One region of the Curvivirga sp. genome, then DNA from elsewhere that is predicted to be linked to it. Evidence: predicted binding sites of a transcription regulator. Region 1 holds the regulator's gene; the other holds the start of a gene.
What was found. The regulator LexA, encoded in region 1, represses DNA repair genes until DNA is damaged. The targets are predictions, from matches to a motif close to ATGTTCTANTTTGGTTC.
Positions count from the first base shown of each region.

Region 1 (12,058 bases):
GTTGGTGAATCTTTAATGCGAAAAGAAGATGTTACATCAGCAACTAAAGCCTTACTTGGTGCGGCTTAAAGGAAGTTATATGTCAAATTTAACGCATATTGATCAAGATGGTAATGCTGTAATGGTGGATGTTTCACCAAAAGAGGTTACAGAACGTATTGCAACTGCACGTGGTCAGGTCTCGATGTCACCAGAAACATTAAACTTAATTAAGGTCGGTGATGTAAAAAAAGGAGACCCTTTAACAGTTGCCCAACTTGCCGGCATCATGGGGGCAAAGAAAACACCGGATCTTATTCCTTTATGCCATCCCCTCGCCCTAACATCTGTAAAAGTCACGTTGGAGCTTAATGAGCAAGATTATGCTGTTGATATTGAGGCAACTTGTAAGCTTAAAGGGCGCACAGGTGTTGAGATGGAAGCCTTAACAGCAGTTTCTGTAGCTGCTTTAACTGTATATGACATGTTGAAAGCCGCTGAAAAATCAATGCAAATTACTAATATTCGTCTCGTTCACAAGGCGGGCGGTAAGTCGGGCGATTATACGGCTCAATAGTTATCGGATATATTCATGCTCTCAGTAAAAGACGCTCAATCTAATATTCTTAACAATATTGAAACCATGCCCGCGGAGCAAATTCCGTTAACAGAAGCCGTTGGTCGTGTTCTAGCAGAAGATTTGAGCGCACGTCGCACCCAGCCACCCATGGATGTTTCTGCGATGGATGGATACGCTGTTAAACATACTGATATTCAATCTGTACCGACAACCCTTTCTGTTGCTGGCGAAGCGCCAGCAGGTGGCTCTTACAATGCTGAAGTAAAATCCGGTGAAGCTATACGTATCTTTACAGGCGGGCCCGTCCCCAAAGGTGCTGATTGTATCGTAATACAAGAGAATACTGAACGTGAGGGTGAGCAAGTAACTATCCTTCAATCAGAACCGGAAGGACGTTTTATTCGCCCAGCCGGCCTCGACTTTGCTGAAGGTGATATACTATTGCAAAAAGGGCGTTTGTTAACCGCCCGTGATGTGGCCCTTGCTGCTGCTATGAATCGACCATGGATCATGGTCCATAAGAAACCCACTGTTGCTATTCTTGCCACAGGTGATGAAGTGGTAATGCCAGGTGACCCTGTCGGCCCTAATCAGGTTGTAAGCTCAAATAGTTTGGGTTTAGCTGCTGCAATCAAAACCCTTGGCGGGAAACCAATCTTGCTGGGCGTTGCAAAGGACACCCCTGAAAGTTTGAAAAATATGGCAGCAGGTGCAGCTTCAGCTGATTTGTTAATAACGACAGGTGGTGCATCCGTTGGAGATCACGATCTTATTCGATCCGTTTTAGGTAAAAATGGCCTAGATATTAATTTTTATAAAATTGCTATGCGCCCAGGAAAACCACTAATTTTTGGTCAGCTAAATGGCACGCCAATGTTGGGTTTACCAGGAAATCCCGTATCAACACTTGTTTGTTCAGTGATGTTTGTTGCCCCTGCTCTTGCAAAAATGCTTGGACTACATGCGGAAATCTTTCATTCAAAGAAAATAGCGAAAATTGGTTGTGATCTTGATGAAAATGATCAACGTGAAGATTACCTTCGTTCAGTCGTTGATGTTGGAGACAATGGTGAATTAATTGCAACACCATATTCAAAGCAAGATAGTGCCATGCTTGCAAAATTAGCCAAAGCCCAAGCACTAGTTATTCGCCCACCTTTCGCAAAGGCGATAAAAAAAGGTGATATGGTTGAAGTGTTAGAGTTACCAAATAGCTTACTTTCTCTATAGAAGAGATTGATATTAAAATACAACTTTTCATTACGAAACCAAAATATCAACAAGCGCTTGACAGTATATGCGAACACAAGTAGAACAGTATTAGTTTACAGTTTGTTCTACATAACTACCTATTCTTTACATTTAAATTGATTACCATTTCAATTCATTAAAAGAACAAAATCGTAAAGAATTTGGTAGTCAGGAGAAAATAAAATGCTGACGCGCAAACAATATGATTTATTGCTATTCATTCATGAACGACTTCAGGATTCTGGTGTGTCCCCATCTTTTGATGAAATGAAAGATGCACTTGAACTAAAATCTAAATCCGGTATTCATCGTTTGATTACAGGTTTGGAAGAACGTGGTTTTCTACGCCGTCTTCCCCACCGTGCTCGCGCTCTGGAAGTTATTAAACTCCCTGAAAACACCTCTCCTGAAGAGCTACCTGTCCGTAACCGTCGTGTGGAAAGTATTCGCCGTCAAGAATTAGGGACACGTAAGTCCATGTTGCGCGGCAGCGGTAACTCCGTTCAGTTACAATTATATGGACGTATTGCTGCAGGCACACCTATTGAAGCCTTACGCGATCAATCTATGCTTGTTGAAGTACCTGTGACCTTGCTTGGTAAGGGTGATCATTATGCGCTGGAAGTTGATGGTGATTCAATGATTGAGGCAGGTATCCTTGATGGTGATACAGTTATCATTGAACGCACAGAAACAGCTGTAAATGGCGATATTGTTGTTGCTCTTGTCGAGCATGAAGAGGTGACATTAAAGCGTTTCATCAAAAATGCAGGTCAAATTGAATTGGAACCTGCCAACGCTAAATATCGCACACAGATTTACGGACCGGACCAGGTTGATGTTCAGGGTCGGCTTGTTGGTTTGCTACGTAAATATTAAGATTTTTAAGGGAGCTTCAACTGCTCCCTTTTTTATTTCTGACTAGCTGCCACGGGTAGTTAGATCTATCTTCAAGAACACTTTGAATATCAAGTTCTCCATTAACAGACGAAATCTTATACCCGCCGTTTCTAATTATATCTCCGCGATCAATAACTATGACATCTTTATCGTCGCAATTGATAAAACCAACAGGATAAATCACGATACTATTTGGAATGTCACAAGCTTCTAATGCGTTCGATTTTGATATTGTATAGAAGACTAAATGATCATCTAAGAATAATCGACAGCCATTCTTTGTGCATATATCTTCATTAAAACCAATAAGTATATACTCAATTTTCTTACCTAATGCAGATAGAGGTTGAAATTCATCAATAGCCCACCGGTCCTTCCATTGATCTTTGATGAACTGATGTCGGTTGGAAGTTGTTATATAGGCATCTGATCCATTTAAATAAACTCCGAATAATTGCTCCTGAGACGAAATAAGTATTTCTTTGTCGATAGGTAAATACAGAATCAAGGATGAAAATATGGCGAAAGGTATTGCCAGGAAACGGATTATACTTTTCCATAAACATAACCAAAGGCATGATACTATAATAATAGTTAAAATTGCGGGATTATAGCGGCTGATATGAATAACAGCGCCTTCAAGCTGAGAAACCCATATTGCTATTTCCAAAATAATAGATAGACCAAAGTCCATTCCATATAGCCCGACAGCCTCCAAACCAAATGGCATAAGAATAAATGCCATTAACGCGGAGGGCATTACAATCATCCCCATTAATGGAACTGCAATCAAATTACTTAAAATACCGTAACTCGCCAATTGTCCAAAATGATAGGTAGATAAAGGTGCCGTTGCCAATGTCGCTATGATGGTTGTTATACATAGAAACAGAAAATACCCCATCATTCTTTTAAAATAATTTTGTTGAAGATAAGTATATAAGTCTTTCATATAACTCACTTCATAAACTGAAACCAACCCGATAACCGCAGCAAATGACAATTGGAAACTAGCCGTTAATATTGCTTCTGGATGTATAAGCAGAACAATCAAGGCCGCAAATGAAACAAGACGTAATGAGATAACATTACGATCTAAAACAACTCCAAGAAAAGCCACACTTAACATTAGGAATGCACGCTGACTTGGAATAGTTAAACCCGATAAAAGCATATATCCAAAACACACAAAAATTGCACATATAGCCGCATATTTTTTTGTATTAAAATTCAATACTATTAATGGAATACAAGACCATAACAGTCGCAATCCGCCAAAAACCAAAACAGCTATCAAGCCAAGATGTAATCCTGAGATCGCTAATAAGTGAGCTAATCCAGCATCACGTATAACATCATATGTATGGGAAGTTATCTGGCTACGTTCACCTGTGACTAAAGCCGCCCTTACCCCTGGTAAATTACTATTCTGAAACTGACTCGGTTTTAAAAATTGTTGAGTAACATAATATCTAAAACCAGTTAACTTAGAAGTGAAAACATCCCATAAACCTTGGTTTCTTTGATGTTCTAACAAGGTAATTTTGCTAGTGCTATAACCTATACCACCAATACCTTTGAACCACATGGCTCTAGCAAAATCATAACTACCAGGCGTCGAAGGATTAGGTGGCGGCCGTAAGCTCACTTTCAGGGAGATCCTATCCCCAATCTGTAAATCATTCTCCATATGGGAGGAAGGAATAGAAACTCTTATTTTATGTGGTGTTTGATTGGATATAAATTCTTCACTAACAATATCTGCTATAATTAAACGATACTTATTCTCATACAATTCGATGTTTTGTATATTTCCTTGAATACTCACATGTTTAATTTGCTTTTGAACAACAGGTGCAGCGACCATATAACTACGAAACTCAGTCAATAAAAAACCGATTATTATCAATAATATACTAGATAACCCTAATCTTAAAAGAGAATGCGATTTTTTATAAGTTAAATAAATAAGTAGGATCACAGGAAAAATAACCAAAATACTTTTCCAACCTAAATCACCGGATAAATTCGCGTTAAAATAAAGTAAGATACCAATCCCAAGAAAAACTGGACGCCAAAGACTAACTCGGTTTATTTCAATAGTAATGACGTTAGATACATGTTCATGCAGCGATGAAAACATCCTAAAGTCGAGTATATCTGTAATATACTTATTTGCCTGCAACAATTATCTTCCCCCGTTTAGTTAACTTTACACTACATCAAGAGAAATAATGAAGGAAGACCTAGAGATTATAGAATTCCCCTTTTGCATTTTACTAGATAAATATGCTAAACCCCGCTCTAGAAATTATTTTAATCATTTAAATCCTTCTTCTTTCAGGAAAACATTATGTCTGTAGTCACACGTTTTGCCCCTTCCCCAACCGGTTTTCTTCATATCGGCGGCGCCCGTACAGCCTTGTTTAACTGGCTTTTCGCACGTCACCATGGCGGCAAATACCTTCTACGAATTGAGGATACAGATAAAAAACGCTCAACAGATGAGGCAATTGACGCCATCCTTGATGGCTTAGATTGGCTAGGGTTAGGTGCAGATGATAAGCCAGTTTTTCAAACTCAAAATGCTGATCGCCACGTAGAAGTAGCAAAGCGACTATTGGCGGAAGGTAAAGCATATAACTGTTATTGCTCTCCTGAAGAATTAGCGGAAATGCGTGAAAAAGCCAAAGAAGAAGGTCGTCCTGTAGGATATGATGGTCGATGGCGTGATCGTGCCGCTTCTGAAGCGCCTGAAGGCGTGGATCCAGTCGTGCGTATAAAAATGCCGCGTGAAGGCGAAACAACAATAACAGATGCCGTTCAAGGCTCCGTTATCATAAAAAATGAACAACTAGATGACTTCGTCCTTTTACGTGCAGATGGTACGCCAACTTATATGTTATCCGTGGTTGTAGATGATCATGATATGGGTGTAACTCATATTATTCGAGGTGATGACCATCTCACCAACGCTTTCCGTCAATATCAGTTATATCAAGCTATGGGCTGGGATGTACCGACATTTGGGCATATCCCCCTTATTCACGGTCCAGATGGTGCAAAACTGTCTAAACGCCATGGAGCTTTAGGCGTAGAAGCATATCGCGATGAAATGGGGTATCTACCTGAAGCCCTTAATAATTACCTTCTTCGTCTTGGCTGGAGCCATGGAGATGAAGAAATCATTCCCCAAGACAAAGCAATCGAATGGTTTGATCTTGATGCGGTTGGTAAAGGTGCTTCACGTTTTGACTTTGCCAAGCTAGAAAATCTCAACGGTCATTATATTCGTGAAGCGAGCGAAGAACGTTTGTTAGAACTGATCCTTCCTCATCTCGGAGAAATATCTAATGAAGCAAAAGATTGGATTTTAAATGGAATGGAAGGCCTGAAATCCCGTGCAAAAAACATTTTGGAACTTGCAGATTCAGCCAAGTTTTATGCAACACGCCCTACATTCCCATTAGAAAACCCAAAGGCAGCTAAACTTATTAAAGAAGAAACTCCGGCACTTATGTCCGAAGTTTCTAATTTGCTTGAAGGCCTAGAAAACTGGACCGTTGAAAGTCTCGAAGACGCTTTAAAAGCATTTTCGGAAACTAAAGAATTAGGACTCGGAAAAGTAATGCAACCCATCCGTGCAATTCTTACAGGTTCTAATTCTTCGCCAAGTATGTTTGAAGTAATGTATGTATTTGGCAAAAAAGAGACCATTGAACGTCTAAGAAGCCTATAAGCTGAAACCTGCAGAAATCCTGACATTTTGAATTGATTAAGAAATATTTAATCAATTTCATAGCCTTGGCCCATTGTGCAGCGCAAAATTTTATTATATAAAATATGCAACTAACGACATTGCAAACTTTAAATGCGACCATCCCTGGCCGCATTTTTGCGATGAACATAAACAAAGCTGAGGAGGCCCGAGACGATGAGTCAGGATACTTCTGATAAGAAATTTGTCACACTTACAGACCACGCAACAGGGAAAAGCTATGACTTACCAGTACTAAGCGGTACTGTTGGTCCAGATGTTATTGATATCCGCCGTTTATATGCGGATACAGGCTATTTCACATATGATCCAGGTTTTACATCTACTGGTTCCTGTGATTCCGCGATCACTTATATCGATGGCGATGAAGGCGTGCTATTACATCGTGGATATTCCATTGAAGATTTAGCCGAAAAATCCAGTTTTATGGAAGTGTGCTATCTTCTATTGAATGGCGAATTGCCAAATGTGGATCAGAAAAAAGAGTTTGAACATACTGTAACATATCACTCTATGTTGCATGAGCAGATGATGAACTTCTATCGCGGTTTCCGTCGTGATGCGCATCCTATGGCAATTATGGTTGGCGTTGTAGGCGCCCTATCCTCTTTCTATCATGATAGTACAGATGTTAACGACCCGCATCAGCGTATGGTTGCATCCTATCGTATGATCGCGAAGATGCCGACCATTGCGGCAATGGCATATAAATATTCAATTGGGCAACCTTTTGTATATCCGAAGAACGAGTTGAGCTATGCAGCAAACTTCTTGAATATGACCTTCTCTGTACCGGCAGAGGAATATAAAATCTCTCCGGCTGTTGAACGTGCCATGGATCGTATCTTCATCCTGCATGCCGATCATGAGCAAAACGCATCTACATCTACTGTGCGTATTGCTGGTTCTTCTGGCGCTAACCCATTTGCGTGTATCGCTGCGGGTATTTCTTCTCTCTGGGGACCTGCACATGGTGGTGCAAATGAAGCTGTATTAAATATGCTGAACCAGATTGGTCACAAAGATAATATTCCAGAATTCATTGCGCGCGCAAAAGATAAGAATGATCCATTCCGTCTTATGGGTTTTGGTCATCGTGTTTATAAAAACACCGACCCACGTGCAGGTGTGTTGAAACAATCTTGTCATGAAGTTCTCGAAGAACTTGGCGTTGATGACCCGCTTCTAGAACTCGCAATGGAATTGGAGAAAATCGCACTTGAGGATGAATATTTCGTACAACGTAAATTATTCCCGAATGTAGATTTCTATTCCGGTATTATTTTGAAAGCAATTGGCTTCCCGACAAGTATGTTCACAGTGCTATTTGCTTTGGCACGCACAGTTGGTTGGGTTGCGCAATGGAATGAAATGATTACTGATCCCAATCAGAAAATTGGTCGACCACGTCAGTTGTTCAAAGGTCATGATCGTCGTCCATTTGTTGACAGTAAGGATCGTTAAGATTTTACGATTACGAACCAAGACGGGATTGAGTTTGACTCAGTCCCGTTTTTTTTGATATTGATTTTATTAAATAAATATTTAATAGTAAGGTTATGTTTAAAAATACCCAATATCCCGTTTCTTATCATACATCAGTAACGAAACAGCTTGTCCCTTTTTCACGGCTAAATGGGGCAAAAAAATATGATGTTTGTGTTGTTGGTGCTGGTTTTATGGGGTGTTCCACATCTATACACCTTGCTAAACTCGGATACAAAGTATGTCTTGTCGAAGCAAAACGTGTTGGTTGGGGAGCTTCCGGACGAAATGGCGGTCAACTCGGATATGGTATGACTAAGTTGCAACCGGACTTAATAGAACAATACACAGCCGAAAAAACCCGAATATTCTGGGATATATCCGTTGAATCTGTTGAGCTGTTCCATCAATTATGTGAAGAATATGAAATTGATTGCGATTTCCAAAGCGGAAATATGGCATGTGGACTAACGACAGCTCATATGGATTATTTAGTGAAACATGCGAATATCGTAAATGGTTATGGGCGGCAAATATTTGAAATACTCGATCAGGAAGAAACAGTTAGGCAAACAGGTAGCCCCATTTATAAAGGCTCTATTTTGTCGCACAGAGCTGGCCATATCAATCCACTGAAATACGTATTAGGCTTAGCGAAAGCAGCGCAAAAACTTGGGGTCGATATATATGAAGAAAGCCCTGCATTGGCGATTTCGGATGGAATTCCAGCACAAGTTACATTTCACGATGGACAAATATTCGCTGACAAAATTGTACTCGGTTGTAACGGGTATATCGGAAATTTAAACAAAACCTTAGCTAAGAGAATTCTTCCAGTTGATAACTATCAAGCAGCGACTGAACCATTAGATGATCATATTTTAAAATCAGTTATCAATAATGGTGCATGTGCATGGGATATGGCTAGAAGCGTTCATTATTTCCGTATAACACCAGATCGACGCCTAACAATGGGCTGCGCGATTGGAATACCAAATAGAAAGCCTAGAAACCTTGAAAGAGAATGTCGTAAACATCTTGAATATGTCTATCCTCATCTAACAGATGTGAAACTGGATTACATCTGGGGCGGTACATTAGGTGGTAATCATGAAAGTTTACCAGATGTGGGTCAGCTATCCGAAAACATTTTCTTTGCACAAGCTTTCACCGGTCATGGCGTCGGCTTAGCCCCTTTACTTGGAAAATTAATTGCTGAAAAAATTAATGGTACAAGCGACAAATTTGATTTTCTTGCTAGAGTAAAACATAGAAATATTATTGGTGGCACAAAATTACGTATCCCTGCAGTGCTAGCCTATAAGTTTTTTACAAATAGCCTAGATATGCTTACGCGTTATAAGTTAAACTCAAAAAAGTAAATCCTTATTTCGCCTTATCAAGAATAGATAATACTACTCTTGCAGCTTCTTCGCTTGGTAAACTTCCATCTACGGAAAGCTTTTTTAGCTCTTGTTTTAATTCAATAATTTGAAGTTTACCTTTTCCATCTTCCAGTATTTCATTTAAAGCACGCACCAGGTTTTTTGCCTTACAATGACGCTGAATAAACTCTGGAACGATCATATGATTTGCCAGAATATTAAGCAGATGACCGAAATCTACTTTAATAAATCTACGCACTAAAAAATGAGTTAAAGGTGATATTTTATAAGCGATTACTGTCGGCACCTCTGCCATGGCCATTTCTAAAGCGACCGTACCTGATGCAGCGAGAGCAGCATTAGAGGCAGCCATAGAATTATATTTCATTTCCTGATCTTTCGCAGGAATTACCAAAACCGGGCATGGCCATTCAGTTGTGGATTCAATAATATGATCATGCAAGTGAGGAACAGCTGGAATGACACAATGTAGATTAGGGATATCTTCTGCTAACTTTGAAACTGTTTCGGCAAATACAGGTAACAACCTAGTTACCTCACCTTTTCGACTTCCGGGCAAAACAGAAAGAAGTTTTGCTTTCTCAGGGATGCTAAACTTTCTTCGAAAATCTGGACCATTACCTTGATCAGCACCGCTTTCAAGAATTGAATGCCCAACAAAATGACAAGGAAGTCCAACTTTTTCAAAATAAGGAGGCTCAAAAGGTAATAACGCGAGTAAGTGGTCATAATGCTCTTTGAACTTGAATACTCTCTTGGGTTTCCAGGCCCAAACCGAAGGTGCTACATAATGAATTTTAATGGTTTCAACGTCAACGCGTTTAATAAATGCATGCGCAAATCCAGGAGAATCAATTGTTATAACAGCATCCGGTTTTTTATCATTCACGGCCGAAGCCGCTTGTAAGACACGTTTTCTTAATTGGCGAATGTGCGGAAGAATTTCAAATACTCCCATAAGTGATAACTCTTCCATGGGAAAAAGGCTTTTTAATCCTTCTTCGGTCATCATCGGACCACCAATACCAATAAATTCGACTTTATTAGCTGACTGATGCTTCATTGATTTCATAAGGCGTGCGCCTAATGCATCTCCTGATGCTTCTCCAGCAACAATAAAAATAAGCGACTTCTCACGCATAAATTACTCTATAGCCTCTTGATCTATCGCTTGTAAAAACAAACCTAACTCGTTCGCCTTATCGATCACATCTTTTTTGTCCATGATGATCATACCACCACCGTCAAATGCGATCCCTCGAATACCACTTTTATAGGCGTTTACGATTGTATCAATCCCAATTGTTGGTAGATCAGCTCGCGTTTCTTGCCCAACTTTGCGAAGCTTGACCAATATCGGGTATGCACCAGGTCTTTTTAAATCTTTAACCCGACGGATCATCGCATCGGTGCCCTCAATTGCCTCTACAGCTAGAACCAGCCCATCTTGTATTACCAACCCCTGTCCAACATCTGCAGAAGCAAGCACTTTTAAGGTTCTAACTGCTTTATTAATATCATCCCAAGCATCTTTATCTGGGCGATGTTTTCCCAATGCCCCCTCACCATGCATGGTATCTTGTAAAATATCTTCAACACCAACCACCCTAAAGCCATGATCTTTTTCAAGAAACTTAATGAGTGCTGACAAAAGGCCGTCGTCTCCCTGTTTCATTGCACCCGTTTTCATCATAAACTTCAACGCTGTTCCGTCTGGTCGTAAAGCAGCAATACTTGGCCGCCTTACTGGTCCAGCCATAATGATATCTTTCACATCATGTTTTTTGAATAATTTTATAGATTTACCAGCGGCCCCAATGCGAACGATCTCATAAGGGTGATTACGATAATCTTCAGGATTTGCCTGACCTTCTAAAGCAATAACAAAATAAGGTCTATTTACTTTTATGCAGGCATCTATAAGCCGCAAAGGCAACCGACCACTACCTGCGATAATACCAAGTTTCGCCTTCGGAGTGGTCGTCATAGTTTAATCGCCTTGGCTAGAGGGAGTTGTAAATCCTCGTGAGGTTTCTTCAGTCAAAAAATCAAGAATATCTTTTACAGCCGAGACAGATTTTAATTCCTCGTCAATCTGAGATACGCGCTCTTTTAATACGCCCTCTCCCTCACCGAATAATAACTTATATGTTGCACGGATCGCATGGATGTCTGCTTTTGCGAAACCGCGACGCTTCAATCCGATCAAATTTAAACCGGATAAATTAGCGCGTTCACCAGTTACGGAACCGTAAGGAATAACATCACTCTCGACACCAGACATCCCCCCAATCATCGCATGTTCACCAATACGAACAAATTGATGTACAGCAGATAATCCACCAACAATCGCAAAATCACCTAACTCAACATGACCTGCTAATGTAGCATTATTTGCTAGGATCACATTATTTCCAATAATGCAATCATGCGCAACATGAGTACCAATCATAAATAGGCCGTTATCGCCCACGCGCGTGATAGAGCCGCCACCTTCAGTTCCAGGATTCATTGTAGCATGTTCGCGAATTTTGTTATTCTTGCCAATAACGAGTTCTACACGCTCGCCACCAAATTTTAAATCTTGTGGTACAGTACCAATGGAAGCAAAAGGAAAGATCTCAGTACCTTCGCCAATTGATGTAATTCCATCCACAACGACATGTGAATGTAGTTTCA
Region 1 is NZ_CBDCOT010000008.1:144,468-156,525, forward strand. Features, by position in the region: gene trpC (indole-3-glycerol phosphate synthase TrpC) at 1-69, shown strand, start outside; gene moaC (cyclic pyranopterin monophosphate synthase MoaC) at 80-556, shown strand; gene glp (gephyrin-like molybdotransferase Glp) at 572-1,789, shown strand; gene lexA (transcriptional repressor LexA) at 1,994-2,689, shown strand; gene ACOQOA_RS03325 (ComEC/Rec2 family competence protein) at 2,706-4,898, opposite strand; gene gltX (glutamate--tRNA ligase) at 5,064-6,449, shown strand; gene gltA (citrate synthase) at 6,645-7,952, shown strand; gene ACOQOA_RS03340 (NAD(P)/FAD-dependent oxidoreductase) at 8,048-9,355, shown strand; gene lpxB (lipid-A-disaccharide synthase) at 9,360-10,520, opposite strand; gene ACOQOA_RS03350 (LpxI family protein) at 10,524-11,366, opposite strand; gene lpxA (acyl-ACP--UDP-N-acetylglucosamine O-acyltransferase) at 11,370-12,058, opposite strand, start outside.

Region 2 (12,058 bases), on a different contig from region 1:
TCGGTCAAAATGACCTTGGATAGTTTGGGATAATTGTTGAAGTGCTTGTTCAGTATCTGCCTTCGTTTCCTCCGGTATTTCTGAACCGGGGATTAACTGGAACCAACTGGACCATGCAGGAGTTAATTCTGCCATGATGGAAGAGGCAAGTTGTTCTACGGCATCTGGAGCAGTTCCATCAAACAGATGTTGTCGTTTCATTTCTCCAATTGGTTGGCTCTGGATAGCGCCGTCGCGACGAGGTAGAGCGTAATCATAGCAATCTTGCCAATGGCTCTCCCATTGGCTGCGCTGACTTTTTGCTTTTTCAAATTTTCGTTCTAGGATTTCTGGTGTGAGCTCCATATATCACCCTCCTAAGGTAGTTTTTAAATCGCTTGCAGATTGTGAGGGCGAGGAGGTATTCCCACTATTATTGTCAGAAAAGTTTAACTCCTCCGGGATTTCGACTTTGTTACCTGTCCAACTTGTGTGGAGTGTGCCTGCGCGCCCACGGCGACGACGTCGTATCATCTCAAGGCGATCCTCTCGTGCTTTTTCTTCGGATAGATCTTCTTCGATTGGTTCTTCAACTGGCGGTACATAAGTGCTACCACCTCCTAATACACCACCCATAAATATTCTCCTTTTGTTCTTATTTGGGATAAATAAAAAGAACAAGCTTTGTTCCACTGATGATGTTCTCTATATATTCTATAAATAAATAAGTCAATAATTATTTTCTTATTTTGTTCTATTTATGTGATTGTGAAGTTGCCATGGGGTAAGAATAGAAAATGCATGTAGACCAAGTAAACGTTTAACCGTCTCAACACAACTAAAGGGAAGCGGTATAGCTATCTTCTGTGGTGGAAGGGGTGGTGGGGTGAAGAGCCGGCATATATGTCCCTGTTTTTTATGGTTTTTAATAAGTTCGTGAGGCGTATGGTCGTGTATTTGCTGGACTAATGTTATATTCGAAAGAGAATCAATTTTGACGATATTATTCCTTTCAACTTGATATACAAAGCAATGTCGAAAACCCTTTTTAAGGAGTTTTAGTAGAGGAATATTTGTTTCATTTTGAAAAACGACGATAAAGTATTTGGTTGGATCTGGTGTGAAATGGTCCGATTTCATTGGGTAATCACTTTCTTGTAATTATATTCCTATTATGTTCTTATTTTGGAGGATTTGTCAATTAATGTTCATGAAAACTTGCATAATATAGGAAAATTTGTAAATAATAGGAACAAGATATGAGATTTAAAGGGGAACAGCTTTGAATTGGAGTTGTTCTCAATCAGTGTGAGGGTGCCATGTTAAAGCATGACCAATTATGGCGGGCGTTGGATCGTTACGCAGATCATTATGGAATGACAAGTTCTGGTCTTGCAAGGCATGCAGGTCTGGACCCAACCAGTTTTAATCCCAGCAAGCGCCAAACAAAAGAGGGAAAGCCTCGTTGGCCGAGTACGGAAAGTATAGGTAAAGTTCTGGAAGCAACAGGCGGCACAATGGTTGAATTTGTGTCCTATCTTCAAGATGTGCCAGGTGCCGTGCTTTCTCAGGATATTCCTTTTCTTAGTTTTGAAGAGGCACATGATCTTCTTCAAAAAGAAGGGGATGAAGGCTTATTTGATGATCATGGCTTTCCTATACGAGAAAACTGGGATTTTATGGTGTATCCAGATGTGAATGATGCTGAGGCTTTCGGGATTGAGGTTACAAATGACGATTTGGCCCCTGTTTATCGCACAGGTACTGTTTTGGTAATGTCGCCCAATGCTAGCATTCGTCGTCTAGATCGGGTTCTGTTATGCATGGCGAATGGTGATATTTTAGTACGTGAATTAATACGTCAGACCGCCCATCGTATGGATCTTGCGATGGTGACCAATCCGGATGAAGTCGAAACTATCATGGCAAATGAGGTGATTTGGATGACCCGTATTGTTTGGGCAAGTCAATAAAATAATCGGTGAGTCTGTGTTCTGACTTCTTAAATTTCCGAATTTTATAAATGACTGTAACAATCATCCAATCTTTATATAAGCCGCAGTTTAGAAGGTGTTTTTTCTTTTCCTATACGCTGTCTGGTGTAAGATAAGTAATAAAATTACTTTCTTATAATAATGTTTTGACGGGGTAAATCTAATGGATTCTACAAATGCAATCATGTGGACCGAGGGGCAATGGCAGGACGCAAATACACCTATTATTAATGTGACGTCTAACAGTTTTTGGCTAGCTTCTACTGTTTTCGATGGGGCACGCTCATTTGACGGTGTGGCACCGGATTTGGATTTACATTGTCAACGTGCCGTGCGTTCAGCTGAGGCTTTAGGATTGAAAGCGATTAAAAGTTGGGAAGAGATCTATGCCTTGGCTTGGGAAGGAATTAAAAAATTCCCGCAAGAGACGGTTTTATACATTAAGCCTGTTTTTTGGGCAGATGAAGGGTTTATTTCGCCTGATCCGGATAGCACAAGATTCGCGCTGACATTATATGAAGCACCTTTTCCGCCGAATACAGGTTTTAGCGCCAAACTATCTTCTTATCGCCGTCCATCAGAAGAAGTAGCCCCAACAAATGCGAAGGCTGCATGTCTTTATCCAAATGCAGGTCGTGCTCTTCAAGAAGCTATTAAAGATGGCTATAACAATGCTGTTATGTGCGATAGCATGGGCAATGTGGCTGAATTTGCGACGGCAAATCTTTTTTGTGTGAAAGATGGGCATGTGATGACGCCTGCACCAAATGGAAGTTTTTTGAATGGTATTACGCGTCAACGTGTCATTGCGTTGTTGAAAGGCCAGGGGATTGAGGTGGATGAATGTCGTGTCACACCTGCAATGCTTGAAGAAGCGGATGAAATCTTCAGTACTGGAAATTATGGCAAAGTTGTTGCCGTGATTAATTATGAAGGCAGAGAGATGCAACCTGGGCCTATCATGCAAAAAGCGCGTGATCTATATTTTGAATATGCTAAGAAAGAGGGCGGCGAATAAGCCGCTCTTTTGCAATGCCTAAAGGTCTTATGGATTTATTAACCTGTTGCATGGTAAAAGAAATCTGTAATAAGGGCATTGTGAATGAAATCCGAACTGAAGTTTCCAAATCGCATTTCATATAAACTGGTAGGAACGAGCGTGATCCTGGCTTTCGGGATTGGCTTGTTCATGAGCATGCTGCAATTGATTTGGGATTATCGAATTGAACAAGAAACGATTGATCATACAATAAAACGTATTCTTGAGGTTGCTGAACCTCCGGCTTCTCGTGCAGTTCATATTCTTGATGAAGATCTTGCGCAGGAAGTGGTGGCAGGCTTGCTTCAATATGACTTTGTTGTAGAGGCCCGTATCATAGATGACTTAGATATTCATCTTGCAGCCATGAACAAGGAAACAATTGTAAGTGCAACCCGATGGATCACAAAGAGTATTGCAGAAGAGTATGTAGAGTATTCAATCCCCTTAACGAGCTCTGAACTGCAATCCAGTAAGCCGGGGCGTTTAGTTATCCTCGTTGATTGTGATGCGGCCCTAGAAGGATTTTTTGATCGTACAACTTTCGTTATGATTGCTGGTTTTATCCGGAATATGCTTTTGGTTTTAGCTCTGCTAATTGCTTTTTATTGGATGTTGACCCGCCCTTTGGTTGAGCTTGCTGAAGATATCGGAGGATTGGAACCAAGTGATATGGATGGACGTTTAGTTAAGGTTCCGCACGATCACGAAAATGACGAGTTAGGCATTGTTGCTGAGCGGGTGAATGGCTTCATACTCTCCATTCGTAACTTACTAGAGATTCGTCGGAAGAATGAAGAGGATTTATTGCAATCCAAGCAAGATTTGGAAAATCGTGCTATTGCTTTGCAGGACGAGATTAGTGAGCGCGAAAAAGCACAAGAAGAAGCCTTGGAAGCTAAAGAAACGGCGGAACTTGCTAATCGCACAAAGTCTGAATTTTTAGCAAATATGAGCCATGAATTAAGAACGCCGTTAAACGCCGTGATTGGTTTTTCTTCGATCATGAAGGAAGAAATGTTTGGTCCGGTCTCAAACGATAAATATCTGGAATATTGCCATGATATCCATGGGGCGAGTAGTCATTTACTAGAAGTTATCAACGACATTTTGGATGTATCAAAAATTGAAGTAGGGGAATTTAAATTATCTGCTGATTCAATAGATACATCGGATTTATTGGATGGATGTTTGCGGACAATGAGCACGACTTTTGAACATCGTGGTCAGGTGATTGTTAAAGAGATACCGGAGCCAACTTTGATGCTTCTGGCTGATAGCGTTCGGGTGAAGCAAATTTTGTTTAACCTATTAACCAATGCGTCAAAATTTACGTCTGCTGGAGGTACGATTAGTTCAAAAATTGAACTATTGGCTGGAAACAGAGTTGCTATTTCTATTCAAGATACAGGTGTTGGTATTCCGGCAAAAGAATTATCAAATGTATTAGATCCATTTGTTCAGGTAGATAACGCTTTTTCGAAAACGCATGATGGTGTTGGACTTGGATTATCTTTATGTCGATCCTTGATGCAAATGCATGAAGGGGAACTATTGCTTGAAAGTGAAGAAGGAATAGGGACCAAAGTTACAATTATTTTCCCGTCTAGTCGTACACTTGAAACATAAAAAAAAGCCCTGTGAAATGAAACACAGGGCTTTCTATAATAAGGTCTAATTGTTTAGCCTGCTAAGCCTTCAGCAGAAAGCGCTTGGTCTATCAAGGCAACGGTTTCTTTGATACCGTAAAGCGCAATAAATGACCCCATACGCGGTCCTTGTTCTTGGCCAAGAAGAACTTCGTAGTTAGCCTTAAACCATTCACGTAAATTCTCATATTCAAACTCTTTACCAATGGCAAAAACGCTGGATTGTACTTCATCAGACGGTGTGTCCACATCCATCTCATCCAATTTATTGCGAAGCGCTGTAAATGCTTCACGTTCTTTGTCGCTCGGCGCACGGTAGTTTTTATGTGGTTTCACAAAGTCGGTGTAATAACGGATTGCATATCCAACCAGATCATCTAATTGTTTATGAGATTCTGGAGATGCATCCGGTGCATAACGACTGATAAAGCCCCATAACACAGATTTATCATCGGTATTACAAACGCTCGCCAAGTTTAGCAGAATGTTAAAGCTTAGTGGCATATTTGCTTTTGGTGGGTTGCCATTATGTATATGCCAAACTGGGTTTTCCAGTTTCTTGGCATCTTCCATACCTTCGAAAGAAGAGAGATGACTGTAATATTCATCCACATTCTTTGGAATGACATCAAAATACAGACGTTTTGCTGTTTTTGGCTTTTGATACATAAACAAGGACAAGCTTTCCGGTGTGGCATATGTTAGCCATTCTTCCATGGAAAGGCCGTTGCCTTTGGATTTGGAAATCTTTGTACCTTCACCATCCAAGAATAACTCGTAAGTCAATGTTTGTGGTGGATTGCCACCCATTGCACGTACGATAGACGAAGAAGCCTTTACAGAATCGATCAAATCTTTACCGGACATTTCATAGTCAACGCCCAAAGCCCACTGGCGCATCGCCCAATCGGGTTTCCATTGAAGTTTGGTACGACCGCCTGTGACCAAAGTTTCAACTTCTTGACCATCTTCGCGTTTGTAAACAATTGTGCCTGCTTTGGCATCGGTATGAAGCACCGGAACCTGTAATACATTGCCTGTTTCTTCGCAGATGGGCAGAAACGGGCTATATGTTTGACGGCGTTCTTCCCCTAATGTTGGTAACATGATGCCCATGATACGATCATATACCTCAAGAACGCGGATTAACGCCTCATCAAATTTACCGGAAGTATAGTAATCTGATGCAGAGGCAAATTCATACTCAAAACCATAAGAATCCAGGAAATCACAGAGGCGCGCATTGTTGTGATGCGCAAAACTCTCATGTGTGCCAAATGGATCAGGCACTTTAGTCAATGGTTTATGCAAATATTCCGCTAGCATTTCTTGATTAGGAAGGTTTGTTGGTACCTTACGGAAGCCATCCATATCATCAGAAAAGGCAATTAATTTTGTTGGAATATCGGATAGTAATTCAAAGGCACGACGTACCATAGTGGTACGTTGTACTTCGCCAAATGTGCCAATATGCGGCAAGCCAGATGGGCCATATCCAGTTTGAAAAAGTACATATCCCTTTTCAGGTGTCTTATTGTTGATACGTTTGAGCACCTTTCGAGCTTCCTCAAAAGGCCATGCTTTTGCGGTTTGGGCTAATTCTCGAAGGGCGTTATCGCTCATTTTCTTCACCTTGAAAGTAATAGTTAAAAAGACCGGAGAAAGAGGGCAAAACCTTGATCAATAACATCTCCGGCGAAACCCGCGGAAACTAAGAGAAATTCATGCTTCCGTCAACTAAATAGACCGAATGACGTATGCTTTTCCTGCCGATTCGCATGAAAAGACCATCAACCAGGGATGAGCACTGAACAAAACAATAGATAAGGTATTGGGAGGATTGAGAAATTATGGTTGTTGTGACTTTCTTCGTGACCAATAAAGAACAGTGGGTATGATGCGGCTATGAATGACTTGCCAGATAATGTAATGCCCTTTCCGGATGCAACCTCACAGAATGCAGAAATACCTGCAGGCGAGGTACGTATTATGGTGCCTGATACGTCTATAATGGTAACGTCAGCAACGCATGCTGTCGCGTTGACAGGCGATGGTGAGATTTTAGAGGGGACGCCAGTTGAACTAGCTGACATTTACAAGGCCGAGATACCACCAATTCTTGTGCATTCACCTTCAGTGGCTAAACGGATAGGATTACAATCGCCACGGCGTTGTTATGATTTGTTAGAACTTTTCGCATTTGTAAAACCTGCCGCCTTTTGCTTGCCTACGCCGGGCGGGATTATGCAAGCTTGCGGTCTGGAAGATAGTTGGGAATTGTCTTCTTATCCAGTAGGATTGCATCGTGTTGTTACATCACTTTTGGAACAATTTTCCCTAACCGGCAGCCGCCCTGACACAAGGCGTATTCTGTGGAGTATGACCCGCGATGGATGGCTTTGGGGGCCATATCTTTTGGCAGCTATTGGTGAAGATGTTGGGCAAGATAGCAATGTTAAATCACCAATGTCTGGTTTGGATGTCTGGAAAGCTTTACCTGAATGGGAAGAGCAACCACCACCACCACCACCGGGAACCTATCCGGTTGAACCAAATGAAGCACGCCAGCGGTTGGCAGATTTACTAGGTCAACGTGCAGAAGATCGACCCAGTCAGTCAGATTTTTCCAGTGCCGTTTCCGAAGCTTTCACAAATCCTGAAAGCGAAGATATGCCGCGTTTTGTGATGGCAGAAGCAGGCACGGGCGTTGGTAAAACCATGGGCTATATTGCACCGGCAAGTTTGTGGGCTGAAAAAAATCAGGCACCTGTATGGTTGAGTACCTATACACGAAATCTTCAGCACCAAATTGATGATGAATTAAATCGTCTTTATCCGGACGAAACAATTAAACAGGATCGTGTTGTATTGCGTAAAGGGCGTGAAAACTATCTGTGTTTATTGAATTATGAAGATAGTGTGCGTGGATCAAGTTTGCCGGGGCGTACGGTTGGATTAGGGTTAATGGCACGCTGGATTGCAGCCACACGTGATGGGGATCTAAGTGGGGGGGGCTTTCCCTCCTGGTTGCCGGATTTGATCGGTCAGGCACAGTCCGTGGGGTTAAGCGATAAGCGCGGCGAATGTATTCATTCAGCCTGTAATCATTATAGTCGCTGCTTTATTCTGAATTCTATCCGTCGTGCGCGTTATGCTGATCTTGTGGTGGCTAATCATGCATTGGTGATGATCCAAACAGTACAAGGCGGTTTGGATCGAGATGGTCGTGCTAATCGCGTGGTTTTTGATGAGGGGCATCATGTTTTTGATGCAGCAGATAGTGCTTTTGCTGCCTATCTCACTGGGCGTGAGATGTGGGAATTGCGTCGATGGCTTCGCGGTAATGAAAGCCGTGCTCGCAAAAGCCGTATTAGAGGCCTTAAAACCCGTTGTGAGGATCTACTTGGAGAAGAAGTGCAAGCGATTGAAGCTCTGGAACATGTTCTTCATGCTTCTCGTATCCTACCGAATGAGAATTGGACGCAGAATATCGGGAATGGACAACCACAAGGTCCGGCTGAGAATTTCCTTTATATGATTCATGAATTGGTTTTAGCGCGTGCAAATAATACCGACGGCCCGTTTAGCTTGGAAATCCCTGCAGTGGATATGCCGGAAAAATTGCTGGATGTCGCGACAGAGCTGGAAGAAGCGCTTATGGCGATCTTTAAGCCCGTGATTAAGTTGCGTGAAGGTTTAATGCGTCGCTTGGATGAAAAGTCAGATACGCTGGATAGTTCTACACGCGGGCGGATCGAACAAGTTGCGCAATCCCTTGAATTCAGATGTTCGCATCTTCTGGGCGCTTGGATTGAAATGTTAAAGGCATTGAAGTTGGAAGCAACGCAACCGACTGAATTATTTGTGGACTGGCTTGGGATTGAGAAAATATCAGGCCGTCCGGTTGATGTGGGGTATTACCGACATTGGCTGGATCCAACCAAACCTTTTGCCGGGGTTGTCGCGAAAAATCTAAGCGGGGTTTTGTTGACTTCGGCCACATTAACCGATGGATCAGGGGATGTGGATACGGATTGGGCGCGGGCCGAAGAACGCACAGGCGCCAATCATCTACCGGATTTTGCAACACGTGCAAAAGTTCCATCACCGTTTGATTATCCCAATCAAACGAAGGTGTTGGTTGTAACAGATGTGCGTAAAGATGACCTTGATCAGGTCGGGGCCGCTTATCGCGAATTAATGTTGGCATCTGGTGGCGGGGCGTTGGGATTATTTACGGCAATTAGCAGATTGCGCGCTGTACATGAACGAATAGTGAAGCCTATCGAACAGCAGGGTTATCCTCTCTACTCCCAGCATATTGATGCACTGAACTTACCAACTTTGATCGACATATTTCGGGCAGAAACAGATAGTTGTTTATTGGGCACTGATGCGGTGCGTGATGGCGTGGATGTGCCGGGAGATAGTTTGCGCCTTATTATCTTTGATCGGGTCCCATGGTCACGGCCGACTATTTTACATAAGGCGCGCAAGAATGAATTTGGTGGGGCAAAATATGAAGATATGCTTACACGCCTCAAATTGAAGCAGGCTTTTGGTCGTTTGGTACGTCGTGGTAATGATAAAGGTGTATTTGTTTTACTTGATCCAATGATGCCAAGCCGTTTAGCTGGCGCTTTTCCAGAAGGTGTTGAGGTTGAACGTGTTGGGCTTGCCGACGCCGTTCAACAAATCAAAGATTTCTTCCCGGATCATCAGGTTGGTTAGCCTGGTACGAGATAACTTAACAGCGCTGATAGGGTAATGATGGAAACGAGTGTAGAAATCAGGATAATCGACGCAGATCGATCCACATAGGTGTTAAATTGTTGCGAAACAAGGAAAACCAAACCACCAGTTGGTAATGCTGCCATAATGATGGCGGAAGCTGCAAAAAGAGGCGGAAGGTCTAACATAATCACAAGTATCCACGTAATCGCTGGATGGATGATTAGTTTTATGAAACTTGCCCAGCCACTTTCAATCAATCCTGATTTAATTTCACTGTTAACCAGAAACAGCCCCATAGCAAAGAGAGCAGCAGGGCTCGCAGCAGCGCCTAATAATTCGGTGAAGGTTTCAACAGGTAAAGGCAATGCAATACCCGTAAAGGCAAAGAACAAACCAATAGCAGCGCCAATAAGAAGCGGATTGCGGACCACCGCGCCAAAGACACGACGCATCATTTGGCCTTTGGTTTCTCCATCTGATTTATCTAACTCTAAAATCACGATAGCGAGCGGGGTTAAGACACCACCATTGATGATCGTAGCAACAATCGCAGGTACTGCGCCTTCTTCCCCAAAGGCCGTGATCATTAATGGGATACCCATATAGCCCGTATTGGCAAAGGCTGCGGACCAACCATGTTGGCTCATAGCGCCCAGACGATCGGCAAAAAAGAAACTAGCCACAAATAATGCAATACCATATGTAGCAAAGGTACCACCGACATAGGCCGCCAAATAAGGGATATTCAAAATATCATCAACAGGCGCACGGCTCATAGAGACGATAAAAAGCGCTGGTAAAGCCGCATAATAGACGAATCCATTCAGGGCAGCGGTGCTATCCTGACCAAGAAAGCGAAAACGCCCACAGAGGAAACCAGCCCCCATGATGGCAAAAACGGGTAAAGCGACATTAAGAATTGCATACATAAGAATAACTTATGCCGCGTTGCAGTATTTGTCGATATGGGGATTGAGGAAAATCTGGAATAGCAGTCTTGGTTTTTTGATATAGAAGACTAGAAATTTAACGTAATCCTTCCTATTCTTTTAAGAGTTAAATATTTATTGAAAGCGAAATTTATGCTCACAAAACACCAATCCCTTATTTATACAATGGTTCTGATGTCAGCAGCCGATAGTGAGATGTCAGAAACAGAGATGTTAAAAATTAAAGAAGTGATTTCTTATTTACCGATTTTTGAAGGGTATGAGCAAAGCAATATTGCAAAAGACGCAGGTGCGGTTGCCGAACTTCTTTTAGATGAGGATGGTTTTGAAAAAGCTTTGGAACTGGTTCGCGAAAGTTTACCTGTCCATCTTCGCGAAACGGCCTATGCCTTGGCTGTTGAAGTTGCCGCGGCAGATCTTGAAGCTGCAGAGGAAGAATTAAATTTATTACAGATGATTCGTCATATACTGGAAATTGATCGTTTAATCGCCGCAGGAATCGAACGTGGTGCCCGGGCGCGATATGCACAAGCCTAGAAAGCTTCGATGAAATGGTTTGAAGATCTCTAAGCAGAGTGTTCAAAACTAATTTTTTAAAGAAAATATTTTAAAAGTCAGGGTAAAAATTACTCTGACTTTTTTGATTTTTGGCTCAAAATAAGAGGTTTCTTGACCAAATGGTCAAGCCCTTCGTGAGCTATGCGATTATTGCATGGCAGCATTGCTATTTTGGCTCTGGTCTTTGGGGCTGTTCGGACATACATAGAGGGCGCTTCAGTTGTTGCAACGCGCAACAACGATTTGAGATGGCGCCCCGGCAAGTCCGGCAGAGCGCGTCTCTATACGTCTCCCAGACGTGAAGCCTCCCTGTTCAACTTTGCCGGTGGCCTGCGCTACCGGCAATTTTTTTGTCTTTTTTTAGGGAGACTGATGGTTTGCACTGTTAAACCACTTGAATTTAAAAGCTAAACGTCCTACTTTCTTGCTCAAGTGTTGTTTTATTTGTTTTTGAAGCCATTCGATTATAGTCGAATAACAGGCATTCTCTACGAACATGGTGAACTTTTTTCTATATGAAGCAAGTTTTTCCGCGGATTGTAATATTTCTGACCTTCAAATAGTGAATGATGCGTACTTACAAGGCTCTCCCGATTTTGGGTTGAGAAAAATATTATGAAGTTTTAAGGAATAGTCTCATGGCGACTGGTACAGTTAAATGGTTTAACACAACAAAAGGATATGGCTTTATCGCACCGGATGATGGTGGCAAAGATGTTTTTGTTCACATTTCTTCTCTGCAAAAAGCAGGTCTTCAACAATTGGATGATGGTCAAAAAGTCAGCTATGAGCTTACAACACACCGTGATCGTGAATCTGCATCTGACATCCAACTTGTATAATTGTTGATGTAAAGATCAAAGATTTGAAAAAGGCCGAGCTTTGAATAAAAGCTCGGCCTTTTTGTATGTCTAGCTTTCCGGTTTTTCCAAAGAAAGTGGGACAGATAAATAAACACCAAATTCTTCGCCGATGTCACAGCTTACACGGGCATGGACTTTACCTTGTCGGTCCAAGAAGCGCTGGTTGTCTGTAACTGGAAAAATACCTTCATGCCAAATGTTTGCATGAATATAGAGGCCTTTTGATCCATCACACCAGAATGCAACGACCTTTTCCGGTTTCAAATCATCGCCGGGTAGGGCCGCAGGAATG
Region 2 is NZ_CBDCOT010000009.1:1,598,236-1,610,293, forward strand. Features, by position in the region: gene ACOQOA_RS12985 (portal protein) at 1-345, opposite strand, end outside; gene ACOQOA_RS12990 (hypothetical protein) at 349-615, opposite strand; gene ACOQOA_RS12995 (S24 family peptidase) at 1,299-1,952, shown strand; gene ACOQOA_RS13000 (branched-chain amino acid aminotransferase) at 2,137-2,991, shown strand; gene ACOQOA_RS13005 (ATP-binding protein) at 3,076-4,641, shown strand; gene ACOQOA_RS13010 (lysine--tRNA ligase) at 4,695-6,284, opposite strand; gene ACOQOA_RS13015 (ATP-dependent DNA helicase) at 6,567-9,392, shown strand; gene ACOQOA_RS13020 (AEC family transporter) at 9,389-10,324, opposite strand; gene ACOQOA_RS13025 (tellurite resistance TerB family protein) at 10,478-10,882, shown strand; gene ACOQOA_RS13030 (cold-shock protein) at 11,542-11,745, shown strand; gene ACOQOA_RS13035 (ureidoglycolate lyase) at 11,815-12,058, opposite strand, start outside.
Region 2: a site for LexA is predicted at 1,143-1,159, ahead of ACOQOA_RS12995 (S24 family peptidase). Genes of this name have one in related genera too.